DNA from 4 places in the Bradyrhizobium sp. UFLA05-89 genome. Region 4 is predicted to be linked to each of the others. Evidence: predicted binding sites of a transcription regulator. Region 4 holds the regulator's gene; each other region holds the start of a gene.
The links. The regulator LexA, encoded in region 4, represses DNA repair genes until DNA is damaged. The targets are predictions, from matches to a motif close to TGTTCNNNNTGTGTTCNG.
Positions count from the first base shown of each region.

Region 1 (5,864 bases), on a different contig from region 4:
TTGATGGTGCGGCGATGGTTCGGCGGGCGCCGCTCCGGCACCTCGACCTCGAGCTCGCCGGTGAGATACTTGCCGGTGAGCGATTTCGGGTTGCGCATGATCTCGGCGGGCGTGCCTTCGGCGACGATGTGGCCGCCATGCATGCCCGCACCGGGGCCGATGTCGAGGACGTAGTCGGCGAGGCGAATGGCGTCCTCATCATGCTCGACCACGACCACGGTATTGCCGAGGTCGCGCAAGCGCTTGAGCGTATCGAGCAGGCGCGCATTATCGCGCTGGTGCAGGCCGATCGACGGCTCGTCCAGCACGTAGAGCACGCCTGTCAGCCCCGAGCCGATCTGCGAGGCCAGGCGGATGCGCTGGCTCTCGCCACCGGACAGCGTGCCGGAGGAGCGGGAGAGGGTGAGATAGTTGAGGCCGACGTCGAGCAGGAAGGTGAGGCGCTCGCGGATTTCCTTGAGGATGCGTCCCGCGATTTCGTTCTGCTGCTTGTTCAGCGCTTCGGGCACGCCCTCGAACCATTCGCCGGCGCGCTTCACCGAGAGCTCGGAGATCTCACCGATATGCCTGCCGCCGACCTTGACGCAGAGCGCCTCCGGCTTGAGCCGAAAGCCCTTGCAGGCCTCGCAGGGGACGTCGTGGAAATACTTCGCCAGCTCCTCGCGCGCCCACTCGCTCTCGGTCTCGCGATAGCGGCGGTTGATGTTGGTGATGACGCCCTCGAACGGCTTCTTGGTGTCGTAGGAGCGGACGCCGTCTTCATAGGAGAATTTGATCTCGTCTTCGCCCGAGCCATGGAGGATCGCGTTCTGCGTCTTCTTCGGCAGATCCTTCCACTTGGTTGTCAGCGTGAACTTGTAGTGCTTGCCGAGCGCCGTCAGCGTCTGCGTGTAGTAGGGGGACGACGATTTGGCCCAGGGCGCGATCGCGCCCTTGCCGATCGCGAGCTCCTTGTCGGGGATGACGAGGTCTTCGTCGACATGCTGCTCGACGCCAAGGCCGCCGCAGGCGGGGCAGGCGCCGTAGGGGTTGTTGAAGGAGAACAGCCGCGGCTCGATCTCGGGGATGGTGAAGCCGGAAACCGGGCAGGCGAACTTTTCCGAGAACAGGATGCGCTCTGGCCCGCTCTTGTCGTGGATCTTGGCGGTCTTCTTTTTCTCCTCGGTGGGAGCGGCCGCCGGTGCGTCCGCGAACTCGACGACGGCGAGGCCCTCGGCCAGCTTCAGCGCAGTCTCAAAGCTCTCGGCGAGGCGCTGGCCGATATCGGCGCGCACCACGATGCGGTCGACGACGACGTCGATGTCGTGCGGGAATTTCTTGTCGAGCGTCGGCGCTTCAGCCAGCTCGTAGAAACTGCCGTCGATCTTGACGCGCTGGAAGCCCTTCTTGAGCCATTCCGCAAGCTCCTTCCTGTACTCGCCCTTGCGGCCGCGCACGACCGGGGCGAGCAGATAGAGGCGGGTACCTTCGGTCAGCGCCAGCACGCGGTCGACCATCTGCGAGACGGTCTGGCTCTCGATCGGCAGGCCGGTTGCGGGCGAATAGGGTACACCGACGCGCGCCCAGAGCAGGCGCATATAGTCGTAGATCTCAGTCACCGTGCCGACGGTTGAGCGCGGGTTCTTCGAGGTCGTCTTCTGCTCGATCGAAATGGCGGGCGACAGGCCGTCGATCTGGTCGACGTCCGGCTTCTGCATCATCTCCAGAAACTGGCGGGCATAGGCCGACAGCGACTCGACATAGCGGCGCTGGCCCTCGGCGTAGATGGTGTCGAAGGCGAGCGAGGATTTTCCGGAGCCAGACAGCCCGGTGAACACCACGAGCTTGTCGCGGGGAATCTCGACGTCGATGTTCTTGAGGTTGTGCTCGCGCGCGCCACGGATCGTAATTGCGCGCAGGTGTGATCCCGCGTTCTGTTGTTGGCGCTTCGCCTTGATCACTTCGTCCATCCCAGTGGTCCCCAAGGAGATTCCCACGCTGCGCGGCCGCGCCGGCGTTCAGGCGCGCCTCGCCCGGAACCGGGGATGGACGCCGTTGGGTAGGCTGCGAACGTAGGAAGAACGAGAGCGGATTTCCAGTGCGAGTTGCGAATCGTCAACGGATTGTTGTGGCGCTGGCGGCACTTGGCAGTAGCGAGGGCGCAAGGCCCGTCCGGAACAAAAAAAGGCCGGCGCAAGGCCGGTCTTTCCGTCGAGAATTCGCGTCAGGCGAAGCTCAGTACTTCGCAACCACCGGGCCACCGAAGTGGTAGTTCACGCCGACCTGGAACGTGTGCAGGTTGAGCGTGCCCGAGGGAACGGTGCCGGTGAAATAGTTCTCGCTGCCGAGGCTGCGATAGAGGTACTCGCCCTTCACCGACCACTGCGGGGCGAAGAAGGCTTCGACGCCCGCGCCGACCGTCCAGCCCGAGTGGAACTTGCTGTCGGAGACGGTCACGCCGAGGGCCGAGACGCTGATCTTGTTGTCGATCCAGGCGTAGCCGCCGGTCGCGTAGAGCAGGACCTGATCGAAGGCGACGCCGACGCGGCCGCGCACGGTGCCGAGCGCATCGGTCTTCGAGCTCACCGTGACGCCGAGTGCGGTCGCCGAGGCATTCACGTCAGCCCAGCCGCCATCGGCTTCGAGACCGAACACGATGTTGCTGGTCTGCCAGTTGTAGCCGACCGTGCCACCGGCGAAACCACCCTTCAACTTCGGGTCAGTGGAGGTGTTTTCCCAGGCGTAGCCGCCGAAGCCACCGAGGTAGAAGCCGGTCCAGTTATAGACCGCCGCTGCGGCCACCGGAGCCTTGGTGTAGGGGCGGGCCGCCAGATCGGCAGCCATGGCCGGAGCGAACGCGCTGAGTGCGAACAAACTGGCCGAAGCCAACAAAACCTTCTTCATTTTCAACTTAATCCCAGTCCCAGTTTCTGTTTTTGCCTTCCGTGCGCGGAAGGACAGCGGACGCTCTGGTCCAACTGAGGTCGTGCTTACACCAGTGAAGCCCATAGTTGTGTACCCGAGAAGCCACACCACGCCAAAACGTGTAAGTGTAGCTGACCTATTCTCGCCGAATGCATGCGCGCAGCAAAAAGGCCGGCGTTAGCCGGCCTTTTCGAGAAGAATAGTTTTGGCGGAGATCAGTACTTCGCGATGAGCGGGCCGCCCCAACGATAGTTCAGGCGGACGAGGCCCATATCGACGTCCTGGCCGATTCGGTCGCTGCCGAACGACAAACCGCCGGGCGTTGTGAAGCCAATGGTGCGGTGGCCGAGGAAGAGGTGGTCGTACTCGACGCCCACCGACCAGTTCGGCGCAAAGCCAAATTCCAGGCCGGCGCCGACTGTACCACCCCAACGCGTTTCGCGAGCCGAAGCCAGCAGCGCGCCGCTTGGGACGTCGAAGACGTCATACTTGTCGCCGACAACCGCACCGCCGCCCTTCACATAGAACAGCACGTTGTTCCAGGCATAGCCGATTTGGCCAGTGATCAGGCCGAAGGAGTCGATGCGCGAACGGTTGCGGTCGGTCAGGAAGACGGCGCTGGTGTTGTCGCCCCGGAAGTCGGCCCAGTTGCCCTGGCCTTCGAAGCCGAACACCCACTGGCTGGTCTGCCAGCGATAGCCGATCTGACCACCGACCGTGCCGCCGGTTGCGTTGTGGCAGCCTTCACCCACGAGACTGCCGGGGACGCCAGTCACGAAGCCGGTGCTGTCCACGAAGTCCCAGCATTTGTGGGCCGAGCCGCCGCCGCCGTTGATGCCGATGTAGAAGCCGCTCCAGTCGTAGATTGCGGCGACCGCCGGGGGCGGAGCCTTCACGTATGGACGCGCCGCGAGATCCGCTGCGCTCGCCGGAGCCGACAGGCTCAGCGCAACGGCACCAACGACCCCCACCAAGATCTTCTTCATTTCTGTCCCTCCGGCTGTACCCGCTTCTTTAGTCCCCGAAGCGGTCAATCAGGCGCGACGCCCAATGAATTGATGTCGCACCAAGCGTAGTCTGATTTGGAGGTAGAGTCCGTCTCCAAAAAGCAACAGTCGCGAGTGAACTGGGAGGTTCCTAAGTTAATGAATGTTAAGCGGTATTTCGCGCGCGCTGGAACCCGAAAAAGTTCCATGCGGTTCCGGTGATTTTTCGAGTATGCAACCCCATGTTGCGCGCGCATCCGGTCGCCGCCCATAGGAACAAAGCTGGAACGCTGCCTGCCCAGGTGCTATATGTGGGGATAACCTGCGGGACCGCGGGCTCGGCGACGTCCGCCAGCGTATAGGGTCCTTCAGCAAGCGGCAGCGAGCGGTTTTGGCACGGCTCCGGCTTTTTCGAGCAATTTCGCAGTTTGGAGTGGAGAGCGGCGATGGCGGGAAGCATCAACAAGGTCATTCTGGTCGGCAACCTCGGCAAGGATCCGGAAATCCGCCGCACCCAGGACGGGCGGCCGATCGCCAATCTGAGCGTCGCGACGTCGGAGACCTGGCGGGACAAGGCGACCGGTGAGCGCAAGGAAAAGACCGAGTGGCACCGTGTCGTGATCTTCAACGAGGGGCTCGCGAAGGTCGCCGAGCAGTACCTGAAGAAGGGCGCCAAGGTTTATGTCGAAGGCGCGCTCCAGACCCGCAAATGGACCGACCAGAGCGGTGCCGAAAAATACTCGACCGAGGTGGTGCTGCAGGGCTTCAACTCCAACCTCACGATGCTCGACGGTCGCGGTGGCGGAGGAGGCGGCAGCTTTGGCGAGGAGCCGGGCGGCGACTTCGGCTCCTCTGGCCCGGTGAGCAGCGCGCCGCGCCGCGCTGTCGCGGCGGGCGGTGGCCGCAACAGCGATATGGATGACGACATTCCGTTCTGAGCTGACTTGCCGTCCTAAGAGCCTGGTTCGGCGCCTTCGCACAAAGGGTCAGCGTCTCTTACCAATCTTTTGATCAAGCTGGTATTTACCGGCCGCGCTGATGTTGCGCCTGAGGATTTGATGTCGGGCGATGTGAATGGTATTAACTTCATGTTAATGCTATTTACATTGCTCGCGCCGGCTTCTCAGGCGCCATCGCCAGGACGCCTCAGCCATGACCCTCGCGCCTCTGCTTGACGCTGCTCCAGCCATTCCGCTCCATGCCTTTGCGGCGATGGCCGCTTTTGCGCTTGGCGTCGTCCAGTTCGCGGCGCCCAAGGGGACGCTGCCGCACCGGACCGTCGGCTGGATCTGGGTGGCGCTGATGGCCATCGTGGCCGCGTCATCGTTCTGGATCCACCAGATCCGGCTGGTCGGGCCGTTCAGTCCGATTCATCTGCTCTCGATCTTCACGCTTGTGATGCTGCCGCTCGCGGTGTGGCGGGCGCATACCCATCGCGTCGCCGATCACCGGCGCATAATGATCTTCATGTTCGCCGGCGCACTGGTGATCGCAGGGCTGTTCACGCTGCTGCCGGGACGCATCATGCATCAGGTGATATTGGGCTCATAAGGCAGGGTTCCAGAGGGGCCTTTCCGCTCCCTCCTGCCGAGTCTTCGCAGAAGCCGTAAGTCGTTGGAAAAATAAGCGGAAAAAGCGCCTCCCGGGACTGCGCGAGGGTGGTTATCAGACCCCCGATGCGCTATATGATTCCCGGACAAGAACTCACCGGATTTCCCCTTGGCTGACGACGATAACGACAAGCCCGGCGACAAGCCGGAGCATCCTTCGGATATTCGCCCGATCTCGATCCTCGACGAGATGAAGAAGTCCTACCTCGATTACGCCATGAGCGTGATCGTGGCGCGCGCGCTGCCCGATGCGCGTGATGGCTTGAAGCCGGTGCACCGGCGCATCCTCTTCTCGATGAACGAGGAGGGCTATACGCCCGACAAGAAGCACAAGAAGTCCGCCGGCATCGTCGGCGACGTCATG
Region 1 is NZ_JBANBA010000070.1:9,412-15,275, forward strand. Features, by position in the region: gene uvrA (excinuclease ABC subunit UvrA) at 1-1,949, opposite strand, end outside; gene SO139_RS29395 (outer membrane protein) at 2,215-2,883, opposite strand; gene SO139_RS29400 (outer membrane protein) at 3,120-3,890, opposite strand; gene SO139_RS29405 (single-stranded DNA-binding protein) at 4,337-4,828, shown strand; gene SO139_RS29410 (DUF2306 domain-containing protein) at 5,043-5,441, shown strand; gene gyrA (DNA gyrase subunit A) at 5,610-5,864, shown strand, end outside.
Region 1: a site for LexA is predicted at 2,153-2,170, ahead of uvrA (excinuclease ABC subunit UvrA). Genes of this name have one in related genera too.

Region 2 (5,864 bases), on a different contig from region 4:
TACATTCCTTCGTCAGTCAACGGCCGCGCAGGATAGTCTATTTTGACAATTCTTTCAGACCCAGGCGAATGAGCTGCGCGGTTTCCGCATTCTCGCCGGCATTGCGTGACGCCGTGGCAATGGCGGCTGCCGCCTGCGGCTGGCCGTAGCCGAGATTGACCAGCGCGGAGATCGCGTCCGCGACGGGTCGCGGGGCGCGCTGGTCGTCGACGGCGCCGGCGAGGTGCACGACGTGCGGATCGACATTGGCGAATGCCGGCGCCTTGTCCTTCAATTCGGTGACGATGCGCTCGGCGACCTTGGGACCGACGCCGGGCGTGCGCGACACCGCGGCCTTGTCGCGCAGCGCGATCGCGTTCGCGAGGTCAGCCGGCGACAGCGTGCCGAGCACGGCGAGAGCAACCTTGGCACCGACGCCCTGCACGGTCTGGAGCAGGCGAAACCATTCGCGCTCCTGGTCGGAGCGGAAGCCGAACAGTTTGATCTGATCCTCGCGGACGTAAGTTTCGATCGAGAGCACGGCGGCTTCGCCGGGCGAGGGCAGATGCTGCAGCGTGCGCGTCGAGCAATGCACCTGGTAGCCGACGCCGCCGACGTCAAGGATAACGAAATCCTCGCCGTAGGAATCGATCAGGCCCTTGAGCTTGCCGATCATAACCCGACCACCTTCAAGCGCAGGGCGGCACTCTGCCGGTGATGGGCGTGGGTAATGGCGATGGCGAGGGCGTCGGCGGCGTCCGCCGACGGCGGCTCGGCCTTGGGCAGCAGGATCTTCAGCATCACCGCGATCTGGTTCTTGTCGGCATGACCGGCGCCGACCACGGTCTTCTTGACCTGGTTGGGCGCGTATTCGGCCACCGTGATGCCGAACATCGCGGGCGCCAGCATGGCAACGCCGCGGGCCTGGCCGAGCTTCAGCGTCGCGACGCCGTCCTTGTTGACGAAAGTCTGCTCGACCGCGGCTTCCATCGGCTTGTGGTTGGAGAGCACGGCAGCGAGCCCCTCGTGGATCGCGAGCAGCCGGCTCGACAGCGGTAGCCCGTCCGGCGGTTCCACCGAGCCGCAGGCGACATAGACGAGGCGATTGCCCTCGGCCTCGATCACGCCCCAGCCGGTGCGGCGCAGGCCGGGGTCGATGCCGATGATTCGGACGGGCTGGCGAATCGGGGGCGCGGTCATGGGCCAGTGATAGCGGCTGGCCGGAGGGAGGGAAACAGAAACGGAACGGAAGTAACAGGGGAACTAAGCTCTCGTGCCCCGGGCGCAGCGCAGCACGCAGTGATGCGCTGCTGAACCGCGGCCCATCCCTCATCGGCACGGGAAGCGTGGGTCCCGGCTCTGCGCCGCAGCGTTTCACGCCGCGTCGCGTCCGGGACACGAGACGACCTCAGCCGCCCATCTTCGCGATCAGCGCGTCCGACACCTCGAAATTGGCGTAGACGTTCTGGACGTCGTCGTGCTCGTTGAGCAGGTCCATCAACTTGAGCAGCTTCTCGCCGGTCTCGTCATCGACGGCGACCGTGTTCTGCGGCTTCCAGATCAACGCGGCCTTGCGCGGCTCGCCGAACTTCGCCTCGAGCGCCTTGGCCACATCGCGGTAGCTTTCGGTCGAGGCGTAGATCTCGTGGCCGTTCTCGCTCGAGATCACGTCGTCGGCGCCGGCCTCGATCGCGGCATCGAGCACCGCGTCATCTGACGCGACGCTGCGGTCATATTCGATGATGCCGGTGCGGTCGAACATGAAGGACACCGAGCCGGTTTCGCCGAGATTTCCGCCGGATTTGGTGAAGAAGGAGCGGATGTCGGAGGCCGCGCGATTGCGGTTGTCGGTCAGCGCCTCGACGATGACGGCGACGCCGCCGGGGCCATAGCCCTCGTAGCGGATCTCGTCATAGTTCTCGCCGTCGCTGCCGAGCGCCTTCTTGATGGCGCGTTCGATATTGTCCTTCGGCATGTTCTCCTGGCGCGCCGCGATCACGGCCGCGCGCAGGCGCGGATTCATGTTGGGATCCGGCGTGCCGAGCTTGGCCGCGACGGTGATTTCGCGAGCGAGCTTGCCGAAGAGCTTCGACTTCTGCGCATCCTGCCGCCCCTTGCGGTGCATGATGTTCTTGAATTGGGAATGTCCGGCCATGCGTGGTCTCTCGAGGAATCGTCAGCCAAGGTCAGGGGCAATGTAAGGGATCGAAGCGCGGGCCTTATAGGCCGCGAGCCCCCTGGAATGAAAGAGTATACTTGAAGGTAGCATCGTAGGGCCAGATGCCGCGCCATCAGGCACCTGTTAACCCTGACTTCATTTCGGGATGTGAAAATATCCACATCCCGTCCCCCGACAAGAGCAACCTGATGGCCTTCGGATTCCTTCGGAAGCGTCTGCCGGAACAGGCCGCGGCAGCGCCGCAGGTGACCCAGGCCGTGGCCGAGCCCGTTGCTGCGCCGGAAGGCGATTCGGCCAAGGAAATTCTTGAGCTTCTGGAACTCGAGCTCGGCGCGATGATCCGCCAGCTCGAGCGCGCCGCCCAATCGGTCGCCGGCGGGGCGGAAGCGACCGCCAACACGCTCGCGACGATCCGCGAACGCACCGATGCGCTCACGGGGCGCAGCAGCGCCGCGCAATCGACCGCCACCACCTTTGCCACCGCGGCCGACAAATTCACCCAGTCCGCGCGGGGCATCGGCGCCCAGGTCCGCGAGGCCGGCAAGCTTGCGGATGCTGCCAGCGCCGCCGCGCAGGAAGCCCGCGCCAATGTCGACCGCCTGCGCGAATCCTCCGCCGCGATCGGCAACGTCGTCAACCTGATCGCGCAGATCGCGCGCCAGACCACGCTGCTCGCGCTGAACTCGACCATCGAGGCGGCGCGCGCCGGCGCTGCCGGCAAAGGCTTTGCCGTTGTTGCGACCGAGGTGAAGGCGCTCGCGGTGCAGACCCAGAGCGCGACCGACGAGATCACCAGGAAGATCGAAGCGCTGCAAAAGGATGCAGAAGGCTCGGCGGAAGCCGTGCACCGCATCTCGCAGGCGATCGAGGCGATCCGCCCGGTGTTCGACACCGTCAACGGCGCCGTCGCCGAGCAGACCGCGACCACCAGCGAAGTCTCCGGCAACGCCGCGACCGCATCCCAATTCATCGTATCCGTCGGCGACAGCGCCGCCGAGATCGATGCCGCCACCAAGGCGGCGGAAGCGCATGGCGAAAGCGTCTCCAGCGCCGGCAAGGCGGTCACGACGTTCGCGCAGAAGCTGAAATCGCGCTGCACGGTGCTGCTCAGGCAGAGTGACGGCGACGACCGCCGCAAGACCGAGCGCCTGCCCTGCCATCTCAAGCTCGAGATCAGGGGTGGCCGCGCATTGATGCCGGTCTACGAGATTGCGATGGACGGCGTCCTGATCGGCGGCGCGGACGCAGCGAGGCTTTCGGTGCACGAGACCATCGACGGCCTGCTCCAGGATATCGGCGCCTGCCGCCTGCGCGTCGCCGAGCAGTCCAAGGCCGGCGCGCGGGCGCAGTTCCAGGCGCCGAATGCCGAGCTGCGCGAAAAGATCGAGGACAAGCTCTGGTCGATCCACGAAGAGAACACCGAGTTCGTGACCCGCGCAATGGAAGCGGGCGCTGCGCTGACGAGGATCTTCGAGCAGGCGGTCGCGCGCGGCGAGGTCAGGCTCGACGATCTCTTCGACACCGACTACGCGGAAATATCAGGCACCAATCCGCAGCAGTACCGCACAAGATATCTCGACTGGGCCGACCGCGCCCTCCCCTCCTTCCAGGAAGCATTCCTGGCGAAGGATCCACGCATGGCGTTCTGCGCCATGGTCGACCGCAACGGCTTCCTGCCGGTGCACAACAAGATCTATTCGCATCCGCAGTGCCCGGGCGATGTCGCCTGGAACACGGCAAACAGTCGCAACCGGCGCATCTTCAACGACCCCGCGGGCCTCGCTGCGGCGCGCAATCTGCGCTCCTATCTGGTGCAGAGCTACGCGCGCGACATGGGCAACGGCAACACGGTGATGATGCGCGAGATCGACGTGCCGATCCGCGTGCAGGGCCGACACTGGGGCGGGTTCCGGACCGCCTACAAACTTTAAAGCATGATCCCGGAAAGTACGGAGCGCTTCCGAAAAGACCGTGCACGAGCAAAGACCTGAAGCGCGATGACAATTCACCCTGACGTTATCGCGCACCTAGTGCACGCTCAGGCAAGACGGCAAAGCGCGAATCAGCATTAAAACGAATCACGCTTTGAAATGGGAATGGGAATGCCGTTGGTGAGTCGATAGGCGACTCCGACTGGAGGAAGTTCAAACATGTCCGTCGTGCAGCGTGCAGTCATGGACGCGTCATCCAACCGGACGCTGGCCGAACGCCTCATAGACCAGCTCGCCGATCGCATTGGCGGCCTCGGGGTTGAGCTCGCCGACATCGCCGGCAACGTCCAGGAGGTCGCCAACCGCGTCGCCGGTCAGTCGGAGCGGTTCCACCATCTGCAGAAGACGGCCGAGACCATGGTCTCGGCCAATCGCGAGATCGCCAATGCCTCGCAGGCGGTGCAATCGACGACATCCACCGCGGTCGGCGAGATCGCGCAGTCGCGCGACGTGGTCGAGACCGCGGTCAGCCACATCTCCGAGCTCGTTGCAGCCGTCGCTCGCATCGAGGCACGGCTTGCCGCGGTCGGCTCGGCGCTGAGCCAGGTCGCCAAGGTCTCCGGCTCGATCGAGGCGATTGCGAAGCAGACCAACCTGCTCGCGCTCAACGCCACCATCGAGGCGGCACGCGCCGGCAGCGCCGGCCGCGGCTTCGCCGTCGTGGCGAGCGAGGTGAAGAGCCTTGCGGAAGCAACCCGCCAGGCCACGCAACAGATTTCGGACACCGTGCGCGATCTCGACGGCCAGATCGGCAGCCTGATCGGCGAAAGCGGTGATGCCTCGCTACGTGCGAAGAACGCCGGCGACGGCGCGCAGCAGATCTCCGGCATCATCAGCCGCGTGCAGCAGGGCTTTGCGTCCGTGGGGGCGGAGATCGACAGCGTCGCCCGCGCTGCGACCTCCAATCTCGGCCATTGCGACACCGTGATCTCGGAGCTCAGCGAGCTCGCCAAGGGCGTCGATCTCTCCTCGCGCGATCTCAGGAATGCCGATGAGCGGGTGGCAAAGCTGCTCGACACCTCCGAGAGCCTGATCGCGCTGATCGCCGACAGCGGCGTGGAGACGTCGGACGCGCCTCTGATCCGCGTCGTCGTCGACACCGCCAAACGCATCTCGGCCGAGTTCGAGGCAGGGATCGACCGCGGCGAGATCACGCTCGATCAGCTCATGGACGAGAAATATCGCGAGATTCCCGGCACCGATCCCAAGCAATTTCTCACCAGCTACGTCGACTTCACCGACCGCGTGCTGCCGGCGATCCAGGACCCGATCCAGAAGTCGGACCCGCGCATCGTGTTCTGCGTCGCCTGGGCGAAGGGCGGCTATCTGCCGACCCACAATCCGAACTATCGCCTGCCGCAGGGCAAGGACCCCGTCTGGAACAACGCCAATTGCCGCAACCGCCGCCTGTTCAACGACCGCGCGGTGAAGAAGGTCGCGGCGAACACAAAGCCGTTCCTGCTGCAAACCTACCGCCGCGACATGGGCGGCGGCCAGTTCGTGCTGATGAAGGATTTGTCCTCGCCGATCATCGTCAAGGGAAAGCACTGGGGTGCCTTCCGGATGGGGTTTAGGCAGGGGTGAGCGGCAGGAAGTGCCGTGCAGTGGAGACACGGTGCAATGCTCCCCCAACGTCGTCCTGGCGAAAGCCAGGTCCCATAACCACAGGCAGTCGTTTGGCGAAGACTGGTCGGGGACTAGCACTAACCATAATC
Region 2 is NZ_JBANBA010000024.1:75,397-81,260, reverse strand. Features, by position in the region: gene ruvA (Holliday junction branch migration protein RuvA) at 38-655, opposite strand; gene ruvC (crossover junction endodeoxyribonuclease RuvC) at 652-1,179, opposite strand; gene SO139_RS15420 (YebC/PmpR family DNA-binding transcriptional regulator) at 1,388-2,134, opposite strand; gene SO139_RS15415 (methyl-accepting chemotaxis protein) at 2,347-4,089, shown strand; gene SO139_RS15410 (methyl-accepting chemotaxis protein) at 4,309-5,733, shown strand.
Region 2: a site for LexA is predicted at 1,210-1,227, ahead of ruvC (crossover junction endodeoxyribonuclease RuvC). Genes of this name have one in related genera too.

Region 3 (5,864 bases), on a different contig from region 4:
CGCGAGCCCGGGCACACGCTCGATCGCCTCGATCGCCAGGTGATAGCGGTCGAGCTCGTTGAGCACGACCATGTCGAACGGCGTGGTCGTGGTGCCTTCCTCTTCAAAGCCGCGCACATGCATGCCGGCATGGTTGGTGCGGCTGTAGGTCAGGCGATGAATGAGATAGGGGTAGCCGTGGTAGGCGAAGATCACCGGCTTGTTGCGCGTGAACAGCGAGTCGAAATCGCGGTCGGAAAGGCCGTGCGGATGCTGTTCCTTCGGTTGCAATGTCATGAGGTCGACGACGTTGACGACGCGGATCTTTAGGTCGGGCAGCGCCTTGCGCAAGTGATCGACGGCAGCGAGCGTTTCCAATGTCGGCACGTCGCCGGCGCAGGCCATCACGACGTCGGGCTCGCGCTCGGCGCTTTCCGTGCCGGCCCAGGTCCAGATGCCGATGCCGGCATCGCAATGTGTGGCCGCATCCTGCATGCTGAGCCATTGCGGCGCGGGTTGCTTGCCTGCGACGATGACGTTGATGCGGTTGTAGGTGCGGAGGCAGTGATCGGCCACCCACAGCAGCGTGTTGGCGTCCGGCGGGAAATAAACGCGGACGATGTCCGCTTTCTTGTTGGTGACGAGATCGACGAAGCCGGGATCCTGATGGCTGAAGCCATTGTGGTCCTGGCGCCAGACATGTGAGGTCAGGAGATAATTGAGGGAGGCGATCGGCCGCCGCCATGTCAGCTCGCGCGACACCTTCAGCCATTTGGCGTGCTGGTTGAACATGGAGTCAACGATGTGGATGAAGGCCTCGTAGCAGGAGAAGAAGCCGTGGCGTCCAGTGAGCAGATAGCCTTCAAGCCAGCCCTGGCAGAGATGCTCGCTCAAAACCTCCATGACGCGGCCATCCTGGGCGAGGTGCACGTCGTAAGGTTCGGTCGGTTCCATCCATACGCGTTCGGTTGCTTCGAACACGGCGTCGAGCCGGTTCGACGCGGTCTCATCCGGACCCATGATACGGAAATTGCGCGCAACCCCGTTCAGTCTGACCACGTCGCGCAGGAACTTGCCGAGCTCGCGCGTCGCCTCCGCGACCGCCTTGCCCGGCTGCTTCACCTCGACGGCGAAGCTGCGAAAATCGGGTAGCTTCAGCTCGTGCTTCAACAGCCCGCCATTGCCGTGCGGATTGGCGCCCATGCGGCGGTCGCCGGTCGGAGCGAGCGCCTGCAACTCGGGAACAAGCGTGCCGTTGTGGTCGAACAGCTCCTCCGGCGCATAGCTCTTCATCCAGCCTTCGAGCACTTTCAGATGCGCGGGATTTTCGCGGCAATTGGCGACTGGCACCTGATGGGCGCGCCAGAAACCCTCGACTTTCAGCCCGTCGACCTCCTTGGGACCGGTCCAGCCCTTCGGTGAGCGCAGCACGATCATCGGCCAGCGCGGCCGCTCGATCGTCGTCTGTGCCTCGCGCGCGTGCTGCTGGATGGAGCGGATGCTGGCGAGAGCCACGTCAAGCGCATCGGCCATGATCCGGTGCATCGTTTTGGGATCGTCGCCCTCGACGAACAGCGGCTCGTGGCCCAGCCCACGGAAGAGATGGCGGATCTCCTCGTCGCGCATCCGTCCGAGCACGGTGGGGTTGGCGATCTTGTAGCCGTTGAGATGCAGGATCGGCAGCACCGCGCCGTCATGCGCGGGATTGACGAACTTGTTGGAATGCCAGGACGCGGCGAGCGGTCCTGTCTCGGCTTCGCCGTCGCCGACGACGCAGGCGACGATCAGGTCGGGATTGTCGAACGCGGCGCCATAGGCATGCACCAGCGCGTAGCCGAGCTCGCCGCCTTCGTGAATCGAACCCGGCGTCTCCGGCGCCGCGTGACTTGGAATGCCACCGGGGAAGGAGAACTGCCTGAACAGCTTGCGCAATCCGTCCGCATCGCGCCCGATGTCCGGATAGATTTCGCTATAGCTGCCTTCGAGATAAGTGTTGGCGACCATGCCCGGGCCGCCATGGCCGGGGCCGCAGATATAGAGCACGCTGAGATCAAGCGTGCGGATCGCTCGGTTGAGATGGGCATAAATGAAGTTCAGCCCGGGCGTCGTACCCCAATGGCCGAGCAGGCGCGGCTTGATGTGCTCGGGGCGGAGCGGCTCACGCAGCAGCGGATTGTCTAAAAGGTAGATTTGCCCGACGGATAAGTAGTTCGCGGCGCGCCAGTAGCGATCGAGCAGGTCGAGATCGCCTGTGCTGGCGCGCGCTTGTTGTTGGCTCGTCATGATGAGCTGACCTTGTTGCGGCGACCGTCACCAACCCGGTTCCAGTGCGATCGATCCCGTTTGTACTGGCGGCATCAAACGGCAATGCGGCCGGCAACCCTTGCGCGAGGTCAAAATTCGGTGCGGGAAGTTTGGGCGGTTACTTTGCATGGGGTTGTTTTACGGTTTTTACGTTTGTGTTCTTGATTTGTTCCGTTTGGATGCTATCTTGCCTGCATGAGTCGAGCATCCTCTCATGCCCTCAGGCACCCGCCGGTCACGGCGCCCTCCGAGCCGGCGGGTGCGCCTTCCGCGTTTCCTGAACTTGCGGTCGCGATCGACCGGGAGCGCAGGCGCGGACGGGGCGCCCAGTCCAACGCCAGCGGCCGCTATGAGGCCGAGGCGCGCGTCGCCTTCGATGACGGTTGGCAGAGCCTGGAGGAGCTGCCGCCGTTCAAGACCACGGTGGCGGTCGACACCTCACGCAAGGTGATCACACGCAACGACTCGCCCGACATCGGCTTTGACCGTTCCATCAATCCCTACCGCGGCTGCGAGCACGGCTGCGTCTACTGCTTCGCGCGGCCGACCCACGCCTATCTCGGCCTCTCGCCAGGGCTCGACTTCGAGTCGAAGCTGTTCGCCAAGCCCGAGGCGCCGGCGCTCCTGGAGAAGGAACTCGCCGCGACCGGCTACGAGCCGCGGATGATCGCGATCGGCACCAACACCGATCCGTATCAGCCGATCGAGCGCGAGCGAAACATCATGCGCGGCATTCTCGAGGTGCTTGAGCGTGCGGGCCATCCCGTCGGCATCGTGACGAAATCGGCGCTGGTGACGCGCGACATCGACATCCTGTCGCGCATGGCCAAGCGGAACCTCGCCAAGGTCGCGATCTCGGTCACCACACTCGATCCGAAGCTGGCGCGCACCATGGAACCGCGCGCCTCGACGCCGCCCAAGCGCCTGGAGGCGCTCAAGCAGCTTGGCGAGGCCGGTATCCCGACCACCGTGATGGTCGCGCCTGTGATCCCCGCGCTGAACGACTCCGAGATCGAGCGCATCCTCGATGCGGCCGCGCATGCCGGCGTCAAGGAGGCTTCCTACGTGCTGCTGCGGCTGCCGCTCGAGGTGCGCGACCTGTTCCGCGAATGGCTGATGGCGAACTATCCCGACCGCTATCGCCACGTCTTCACCCTGATCCGCGACATGCGCGGCGGCCGCGACTACGACTCGAAATGGGGCGAGCGGATGAAGGGCACGGGTCCCATGGCCTGGACCATCGGCCGCCGCTTCGAAATCGCCTGCGAACGCCTCGGCTTGAACAAGCGCCGCTCCAAGCTCAGCACGGATCACTTCGCCAAGCCCAAGCGCGGCGGCGAGCAGCTCAGCTTGTTCTGAGGTAAGGCGGGCCTGAATAGCGGGAATATCCGAGGTTCCCGGTTGCGCTGGCTGGACCTGCGTGCGCACGATCCCGACCATGATTCGGGACAAATCAGCCAGCAAGCCGGCAAAGGACGCCGCGAAGAAAGAGCCCAAAGCGGCCGCGAAGGAGCCCAAGGGAGCGGCCAAGGCCGCGAAGGGCGTCATCGCGATCGCGCCGCCGAGCTTTCGCCGCGAGCGCGCGCTGATCAAGCGCGGCATTTGGCCGGTCGCCGGCTGCGACGAGGCGGGGCGGGGGCCGCTGGCTGGCCCAGTGGTTGCGGCCGCCGTCATTCTCGACCCGAACCGGATCCCGCGCGGCATCGACGATTCCAAGCGCCTGACGGCCGAGGAGCGCGAAAGGCTGTTCGACAAGATCTGCGCAACCGCGCAGGTCTCGGTCGCCGTCGCCTCGCCCGCGCGCATCGACCGCGATAATATATTGCGCGCCTCGCTCTGGGCGCTGAAGCGCGCGGTGGTGGCGCTGCCCGAGGCGGCTCGTCATGTCTTCGTCGACGGCCGCGACAAGCTTGATACGGCCTGCGAATGCGAGGCGGTGATCGGCGGGGACGGCCTGGTGCTCTCGATCGCGGCCGCCTCGATTGTCGCCAAAGTCACGCGCGACCGGCTGATGTGCGCGCTGGCGGGTGATTGTCCGGGCTACGGTTTCGAGCAGCACAAGGGCTACGCGGTGCCAGAGCACCTGGATGCGTTGGATCGCCTCGGTCCATCCATCCACCACCGCAGCTTCTTCGCGCCCGTGGTCGCCGCGCGCGAGAAGCACATGCCCTGGACGGTCGAACCGAAACGCGACCTGTTCACGGCCGTGGATGATGCGGTTGTGCAGGTCGAGGCAGAGGTGCAGGTCGACGTTTCGGCCAATCTCTAGCAGCGGGTTTTCACCTCTATCCGTAAGAACAGGGAGAGGGAGAGGAGTTGGTTGCCACGGCGCGCAGCGCGCTTTATCAAACATGGACGCGCCGGCTTGGACGGGTTGGCTGCATCATTTCGGACCTTGCATGCGGTTTACCTCCCTGGTCATCGAGCTGATCCGCGCACGGCCGCGGCTGGTGGTGTGGATCGTGGTGCTGCTCCAGGCCGCGATGTGGCTGTTCGTGGCGCTGGTCTTATACCGCAGCCCGCCCGGCAATCTCGCCACGCTCCTCGCCTTCGGCCGCGAATATCAGGTCGGCACCGGGCTCGGGCCGCCGCTCGCGTTCTGGCTCGGCGACATCGCCTACCGCGCCGCCGGCAACCACATGATCGGCGTCTATGTGCTGGCCGAGCTCTGCGAGATCGCGACCTTCATTGCGCTCTATCATCTGGCGCGCGCCGTGGTCGGCACCCAGCAGGCGGTGCTCGCCGTGCTCTTAACCATGACCGTGCTGGCGTTCTCCTCGTCCGCGCTCGACTTCGGTCCGATGGTGCTGGCGCGACCGCTCTGGGCGCTGCTCCTCTTGCACTCCTGGCAAGTCGTCGGCCAGCGCCGCGGCAATGCCTGGTTCGCCTGGTCGATCGCTTCCGGGCTGCTGCTGCTGACGACGCCGGCTGCCATCGGCCTGTTGTTGCTGCTCGTCATCTTCGCGGTCGCGACCGAAGGCGGTCGCAAAACGCTGCGCGCACTCGATCCGGTCTATGCGCTCGTCGTCGTTGCCGTGCTGGTGCTGCCTTATGCGATCTGGCTGCTGCGTGCCGAGACGCTGTCCATGCCGGCCTTGCCGCAGGTTGAGGATTTGAAGGCAAGCGCGATCAACACGGCCTGGCTGTTCGGCGGCCTCGTGCTCGGCGCGGTGGCAATCCCGGTGTTGACCTTTCTCAACACGACTTGGTTCGCCGGCAAGAGTGAGGACGCCCCGATCATCTACCGGCCGTCGGTCGAGCCGCTGGGGCGTCACTTCGTCTACTTCTTTGCGCTGGCTCCCGGGCTTGGCACCGTGTTGATCTCCGGTCTGTTCGGGCTCGATAGCGTGGCGGGCGGGGCAGGCCTCGTACTGCTGATGTCGGGCCTTGCCGTAATCGTCGCCGCCGGCGATCTGATCGCGATGCGCCGTGCCCGCGTGCTGCGCACGGTGTGGGCGGCTGCCGTCGCCGCGCCCGCCGCGGGCATCGTGCTGGCGGTTCTCCTGATGCCGTGGATCGGGACCAGCGAGATCACGACCTCGATGCCGGCGCGTGCGATCTCGGACTTCTTCGACGACAGC
Region 3 is NZ_JBANBA010000076.1:40,309-46,172, reverse strand. Features, by position in the region: gene SO139_RS31050 (phosphoketolase family protein) at 1-2,262, opposite strand, end outside; gene SO139_RS31045 (PA0069 family radical SAM protein) at 2,479-3,642, shown strand; gene rnhB (ribonuclease HII) at 3,722-4,552, shown strand; gene SO139_RS31035 (glycosyltransferase family 39 protein) at 4,683-5,864, shown strand, end outside.
Region 3: a site for LexA is predicted at 2,440-2,457, ahead of SO139_RS31045 (PA0069 family radical SAM protein). Genes of this name have one in related genera too.

Region 4 (5,864 bases):
CGGCTGCGCGCCACCGGCGGCGACTACCAGAAGGGCCTGGAGTGGCGGACCGTGAAGCTGATCAAGGACAAGTTCAAGATCCCGCTCATCATCAAGGGTATCGCGACTGCCGAGGACGCGCACATCGCGCTCGATCACGGCGTCGAGTGGATCTACGTCTCCAACCATGGCGGCCGCCAGCTTGATCATGGCCGCGGCGCCATGCACGTATTGCCGGAGATCGTCGATGCCGTGAAGGGACGCGCGAAGATCATGGTCGACGGCGGATTCTGCCGCGGCACCGACATCGTCAAGGCGCTCGCCATGGGCGCGGACCTCGTCGGCATCGGGCGCCTGCAGTGCTGGGCGTTGGCCGCGGCCGGCGAATCCGGCATCACACGGATGTTGGAGCTACTCGAAGACGAAGTGTTGCGGTGTCTCGGGCTGCTGGGGGCCACCTCGTTTGCCGAGGTGAACGCATCCTGCCTGCATCCGGCGACCGCCACCAACGTACCAAGCGTGTTCAGCGCGTTTCCGCTGCTGGATATCGAGCCTTATCGTTACTGAAAGGATGCAATGACCTCCCTCCTCTCTCCCGGCAGCGCGGATGCGCTCCTGTTCGACCTCGGTCGCGTCGTGCTCGACATCGATTTCTCCAAGGCGATCGCCTGCTGGGCGGGACATGCCGGCTGCGAACCGCAATCGATCGTGACGCGCTATGTCCGCGATGAGGCCTATCGGCTGCACGAGATGGGCAAGATCAGCGACGAGGTCTATTTCGACTCGCTGCGCCGCTCGCTCGGGATCGAAATCTCCGACGCGCAATTCCTGGAGGGGTGGAATGCGATCTTCGCGGGCGAGATGCCCGACATCGCCAACCTGTTGCCGCGCGCGGCACAACACGTGCCGCTCTACGCCTTCTCCAACACCAACCGGCCGCATGTGGACTATTTCTCGAAGGAGTATGCCGACGTGCTCGGCCATTTCCGCGAGATGTACCTGTCCTCCAGCATCGGCCTGCGCAAACCCGATGCGGAAGCTTTCGACCATGTCGTCGCCGCGATCGGCGTGCCGGCGAGGCGAATCGTGTTCTTCGACGATCTCGCCGAAAACATCGAAGGCGCGCGGGCACGAGGGCTGACCGCGGTTCACGTCACGTCGCCTCACGACGTCGGCGAGGCGCTGAAGGCGCTGGGATTCTAAGCGCCCCATTGCTGCGGTCGCTCAGCGTTCGGTTCCGGCCATCACCGGGAACTTTTTTAGCAAATTGTGGAACCAACTCACTCTGTGCATTTTTAGACAGAGTTCCCGGAACGGATCAACGCGTCGGGAGTCGTATGTCCGTTGGGATTTTCTACAACGGATGTGTGATCGTGTTGGGCAAGTCTTACTTCAACAAGCAAGCCTCGATCCTTCTCAAGTTCGCCAAGTCAACGTCGAATTCGCAGCTGTCCGCGAAGCTGGTCAGCAAGGCGGCGGATCTCAAATCGCAGGGCGACCCCCTGCCCGAGATGGATCACAGCCTGAAGGCGCCCGACGTCGATCCGGACAATGAAACGGGAGCCACCTGATGCTAGCCGTGAGCCTGGTTGTCGCCGTGGCATGCTTGGCCACCGTCATCCCGGTCCTTCTCGTCATCGAGACGATCGCGCGGCGTCCACGCTAGGCGCATTCAACTGCGCTTGGGTTGAGGCCGATCGAGACGCTGCCGTTGCGCGCGCATGCGGCTCGTCTTCTCCTTGAGCGCCTCGATCTCCTCGTCCAGCTTTGCGCTCTTCGATTTCGGCGGCTCATCGCCGCGCAGCTTCTCGAGAGCTTTCTCAACCGATAGCTTTGAAGTCTCTGCCATCAGGGTTCTCCCGGATGTCTCCTGACGCACCTGCGTGCGATGGCGCGCGGCAATTCTGAGCTGGAAGCGGAAAGGCGCGATATTGTCCTAAAGGGCATCCCTGCCGTTCCGGTGCTGGAGGGACAATTCATCTCCGCCTTCGTGATCGCCCCCTTTTGCCTCGAAGCCTGCACTCGGCTAGAACGCAACGCGACCTGTCCTTCGATTTGCTCAGCAGGAGTTTGCCCGTGGCCCTGATGCCGGTGTCCGACGCGCTTGCCGCAGTGCTTGCCGGCGTAGAGCCGGTGGCCGAGGAGATGGTTGCGCTGGATGCGGCCTACCATCGCGTGCTGGCGCGCGATGTCGCCGCGCGGCGTACGCAGCCGCCGCAGGCGATGTCGGCGATGGATGGCTATGCGGTGCGCGCCGCCGACGCGGCGACGGTGGACGCAGAGCTCACCGTGATCGGCGAGGTCGCGGCCGGCCGGCCATTTGCGGGAGCGGTTGGCGCGGGCCAGGCCGTGCGGATCTTCACTGGCGGCGTGGTGCCCGATGGCGCGGACGCGGTGGTAATCCAGGAGGACACGGTCGCAAACGGCAGGCGCGTCACGATCAAGGAGGCCGCGATCGCTGGACGGCACATCCGTCCTGCTGGCGTCGATTTCTTCGAGGGCGACGTGCTCCTGCGACAGGGAGCCAGACTCACCGAACGCGACCTCTCACTGGCCGCCGGCATGAACCATCCGGAGCTTGCCGTGCGTCGCCGGCCGAGGGTCGCGATTCTCGCGACCGGCGACGAGTTGGTGATGCCGGGCGCAACGCCCGGCGCGGGCCAGATCGTCTTCTCCAACGGCTACGCCCTGCACGCGCTGGCGCGGGCCGAGGGCGCCGAAACGGTCGATCTCGGCATTGCCGCCGATACGGTTGCGGCGACCACCGCCGGGATCCGCCGGGCCCGCGAGAGCGGCGCCGACATCCTCATCACGACCGGCGGTGCGTCGGTCGGCGACCACGATCTGGTCAGGCCAGCGCTCCAGGCCGAAGGCTTCGAGATGGCGTTCTGGAAGATCGCGATGCGGCCGGGCAAGCCGATGATGCACGGCCATCTCGGCGCGATGCGGGTGATCGGCCTGCCCGGCAATCCGGTCTCGTCCTATGTCTGCGGCTTCCTGTTCATGGTGCCGTTGATTCGCGCGCTTGCTGGCCGCTCGCGCGTTCATCACCGCCGCGAGCGCGCCGTGCTCGGGCGCGACGTCGGGCCCAACGACGTCCGCGAGGACTATTTGCGCGCACGGCTCGAGGAGCGCGAGGACGGCACGCTGGTGGCCGTTCCCGTCAACCACCAGGACTCCTCGCTGCTTGCGAATCTTGCTACCGCACAAGCACTTCTCGTGCGCGCGCCGTTCGCGCCAAAGGCCGAAGCAGGCACGCCTTGCGAGGTGTTGCGGCTGCCCTTGTGAGTGCAATCTGATTCGCGCGTGATGCGAACTTCGCCGCGTTCACACAAAATTAAGTGGTTGCGGAACACATATCGAACATATAGTGTCCGTTCATGATTTGTTTCGAGCATCTAGCGGCTTCTGCTGAATCTGGCGTCTCGGAATCGAACGACATCAACCGGGGGATTTGGTCGAGATGTTAACGCGCAAACAATACGAGCTTCTGCGGTTCATCAGTGAGCGCCTCAAGGAAAGCGGTGTGCCGCCCTCCTTCGATGAGATGAAGGACGCGCTCGATCTGCGCTCGAAGTCCGGCATTCACCGCCTGATCACCGCGCTGGAAGAGCGCGGCTTCATCCGTCGCCTGCCTAACCGCGCGCGCGCCATCGAGGTCATCAAGCTGCCCGAGCTTCAAGCCGCAGGCGCCGGCCGCCGCGGCTTCACGCCGAGCGTCATCGAAGGCAATCTCGGCAAGGTGCGGAGCGCCAGCGCGTCTGTCGACGACGGCGAGCGTCCGGTCGCCGTGCCCGTGATGGGACGGATCGCGGCCGGCACGCCGATCGAGGCGTTGCAGACCCGCAGCCACACCATCAGCGTGCCTCCGGACATGCTCGGCTCGGGCGAGCACTATGCGCTCGAAGTGCGCGGCGATTCGATGGTCGATGCCGGCATCCTGGATGGCGACATGGCGCTGATCCAGCGCAACGAGACCGCTGACACCGGCGACATCGTGGTGGCGCTGATCGACGACGAGGAAGCGACGCTCAAGCGTTTCCGCCGGCGCGGCGCGTCGATCGCGCTGGAGCCCGCCAACACCGCCTATGAGGTGCGCATCCTGCCGCCGAACCGGGTGAAGATTCAGGGCAAGCTGATCGGGCTGTATCGGAAGTACTGATTGCCCAGCAGAAAGTACCGATTGCCCGGCAGATTGCCAGCCATCGCACGGCGATACGGGCGGACGGATCGTCCGCTCCAGCAAAATAGCGTTGTCGCTTCCACTGTGATTATCCCTACACCTGCACAGAGCTAATCCTCAAGCATGGCAGGCGCGAATGCGCTGTGCGGGCTGCAGAGGACAAAACCCATGCGGCAGGTGATTTTAGGCGTGATCTCGGCAGCCTTGATCGCGGGATCGGCACCTGCGAGCGATGCAGCGCAACACCACGCCGCCCGAAAGGCCACGCCGCCCGAAAGGCAGAGCACGCGGCGGCAACCAGCGCGCCATTCCGCAATTCCAACAATGCGATCGCACCTGCGCCGCAGGCGAGCTGGCCCTCTTCAGGGTACTCCGCTGCCGGCGCTGATGGAAGCTCGCGTGAGTGAATGATGTGAACCAAGATAGAGTCTCGGCGAGAGGCTTTGTTCCTCGTTTGCCGGGAAAGATAATGTGATCGGGCGATGCGCAGACGGGCCGCAGATTTGCCCACAAACGCGATACACTCGTAGGCTTCCAACTCTGGTAGAGGCCTGCGCCTCCGGGGGGGCGCGGACCTGCTATCTCGCATGAGGAGCACTCCGATGTGTGACTACAGCCTACATGCCGTTGCGACCCGCCCCGCTCAAGTCGGCGAGACGATCGTCACGACAACCTTCCGCGGCACCTCGACGCGTGGATTTGCGTCGGAGCGTGATCTCTCGGTTGCCGTCTGCCTCCTGCCAGGCACCGAGCTCGCCTTCGCCGACAACGTCCGCTACGACAATCGCTGGATCTGGACGCGCACCGTCAATTCCCGCGTCGGCAAGTTCGGTAAGGTCGATCCGCACATTCCCGATCGTCATCATGATGCGATCGAATTCCCCGACGGCAACTACGTGCTGGTAACGCAGCTCGTCGAGGGACAGCGTGCCACGGTTCTGCAATTGCCGGTGACGCAGCCGCTCGGCGAGAAGACAGAGCAGCCCGCCGTCGAGCAGCACACGACCACGACGCCCACGACACGCCTGCCGATCGGCTGACGCGTCTTTCAATCCTCGGCCTGCAGGTCGGCCTCCGATGGCGTAGCATCCTTGCTGCGTGGAGTAGCCGGCCGCGGTGCGAGGCTGAGCTCGAAATCGCTATCGCCGGCCCCGGCCGGCGACCAGGGGCGGTTTGCGCTCCTTGCTTTCACCGTTTGCAGCGTGAAACCGTCGCCATCGCGCGATAGCGCGAGTGCGCCCTGCGTCTTCAGACGCTCGCGATCCACGACCATCGCCGCGCAACCGGCTGCTGCAGGCTTCGCCGTCACCACCAGCGCGGCGCGGCTGCAATCGTCCGCCAGCGCGTCGATACGCAACGAGAGCGCGACCAGGCGACCATCGGCGAGCGGCGTCACGCAACCGCCTTCGTCGCATGAGACGCCATCGGCGAGCGACGCATCAGTCGCGCCGCGCGGATCAGCATCAGATGCAAGCCACTCCTTGAGAAGAAAATTGTCCTTGCCGGTTCGGATCAGGTGCAGTTGGCCGCCCTTGCCGCGCACCGCGATGCTGTGGCCGTCGCCTGCGATCAGGATGTCGGGCTGGCGCACGTGCAGCGCCCAACCGATTGCGAGCGTCAGCACGACGGCGCCCACCCAGCGCAGCGGCGTGCGCAACAGGCCCATCAGAACGAGACCAATGCTGGCGGCAGTCAACGGGCC
Region 4 is NZ_JBANBA010000029.1:5,255-11,118, reverse strand. Features, by position in the region: gene SO139_RS17245 (alpha-hydroxy acid oxidase) at 1-546, shown strand, start outside; gene SO139_RS17240 (HAD-IA family hydrolase) at 556-1,182, shown strand; gene SO139_RS17235 (hypothetical protein) at 1,317-1,550, shown strand; gene SO139_RS17230 (hypothetical protein) at 1,652-1,828, opposite strand; gene SO139_RS17225 (molybdopterin molybdotransferase MoeA) at 2,056-3,267, shown strand; gene lexA (transcriptional repressor LexA) at 3,443-4,141, shown strand; gene SO139_RS17215 (hypothetical protein) at 4,765-5,202, shown strand; partial or broken gene SO139_RS17210 (ComEC/Rec2 family competence protein) at 5,211-5,864, opposite strand, start outside.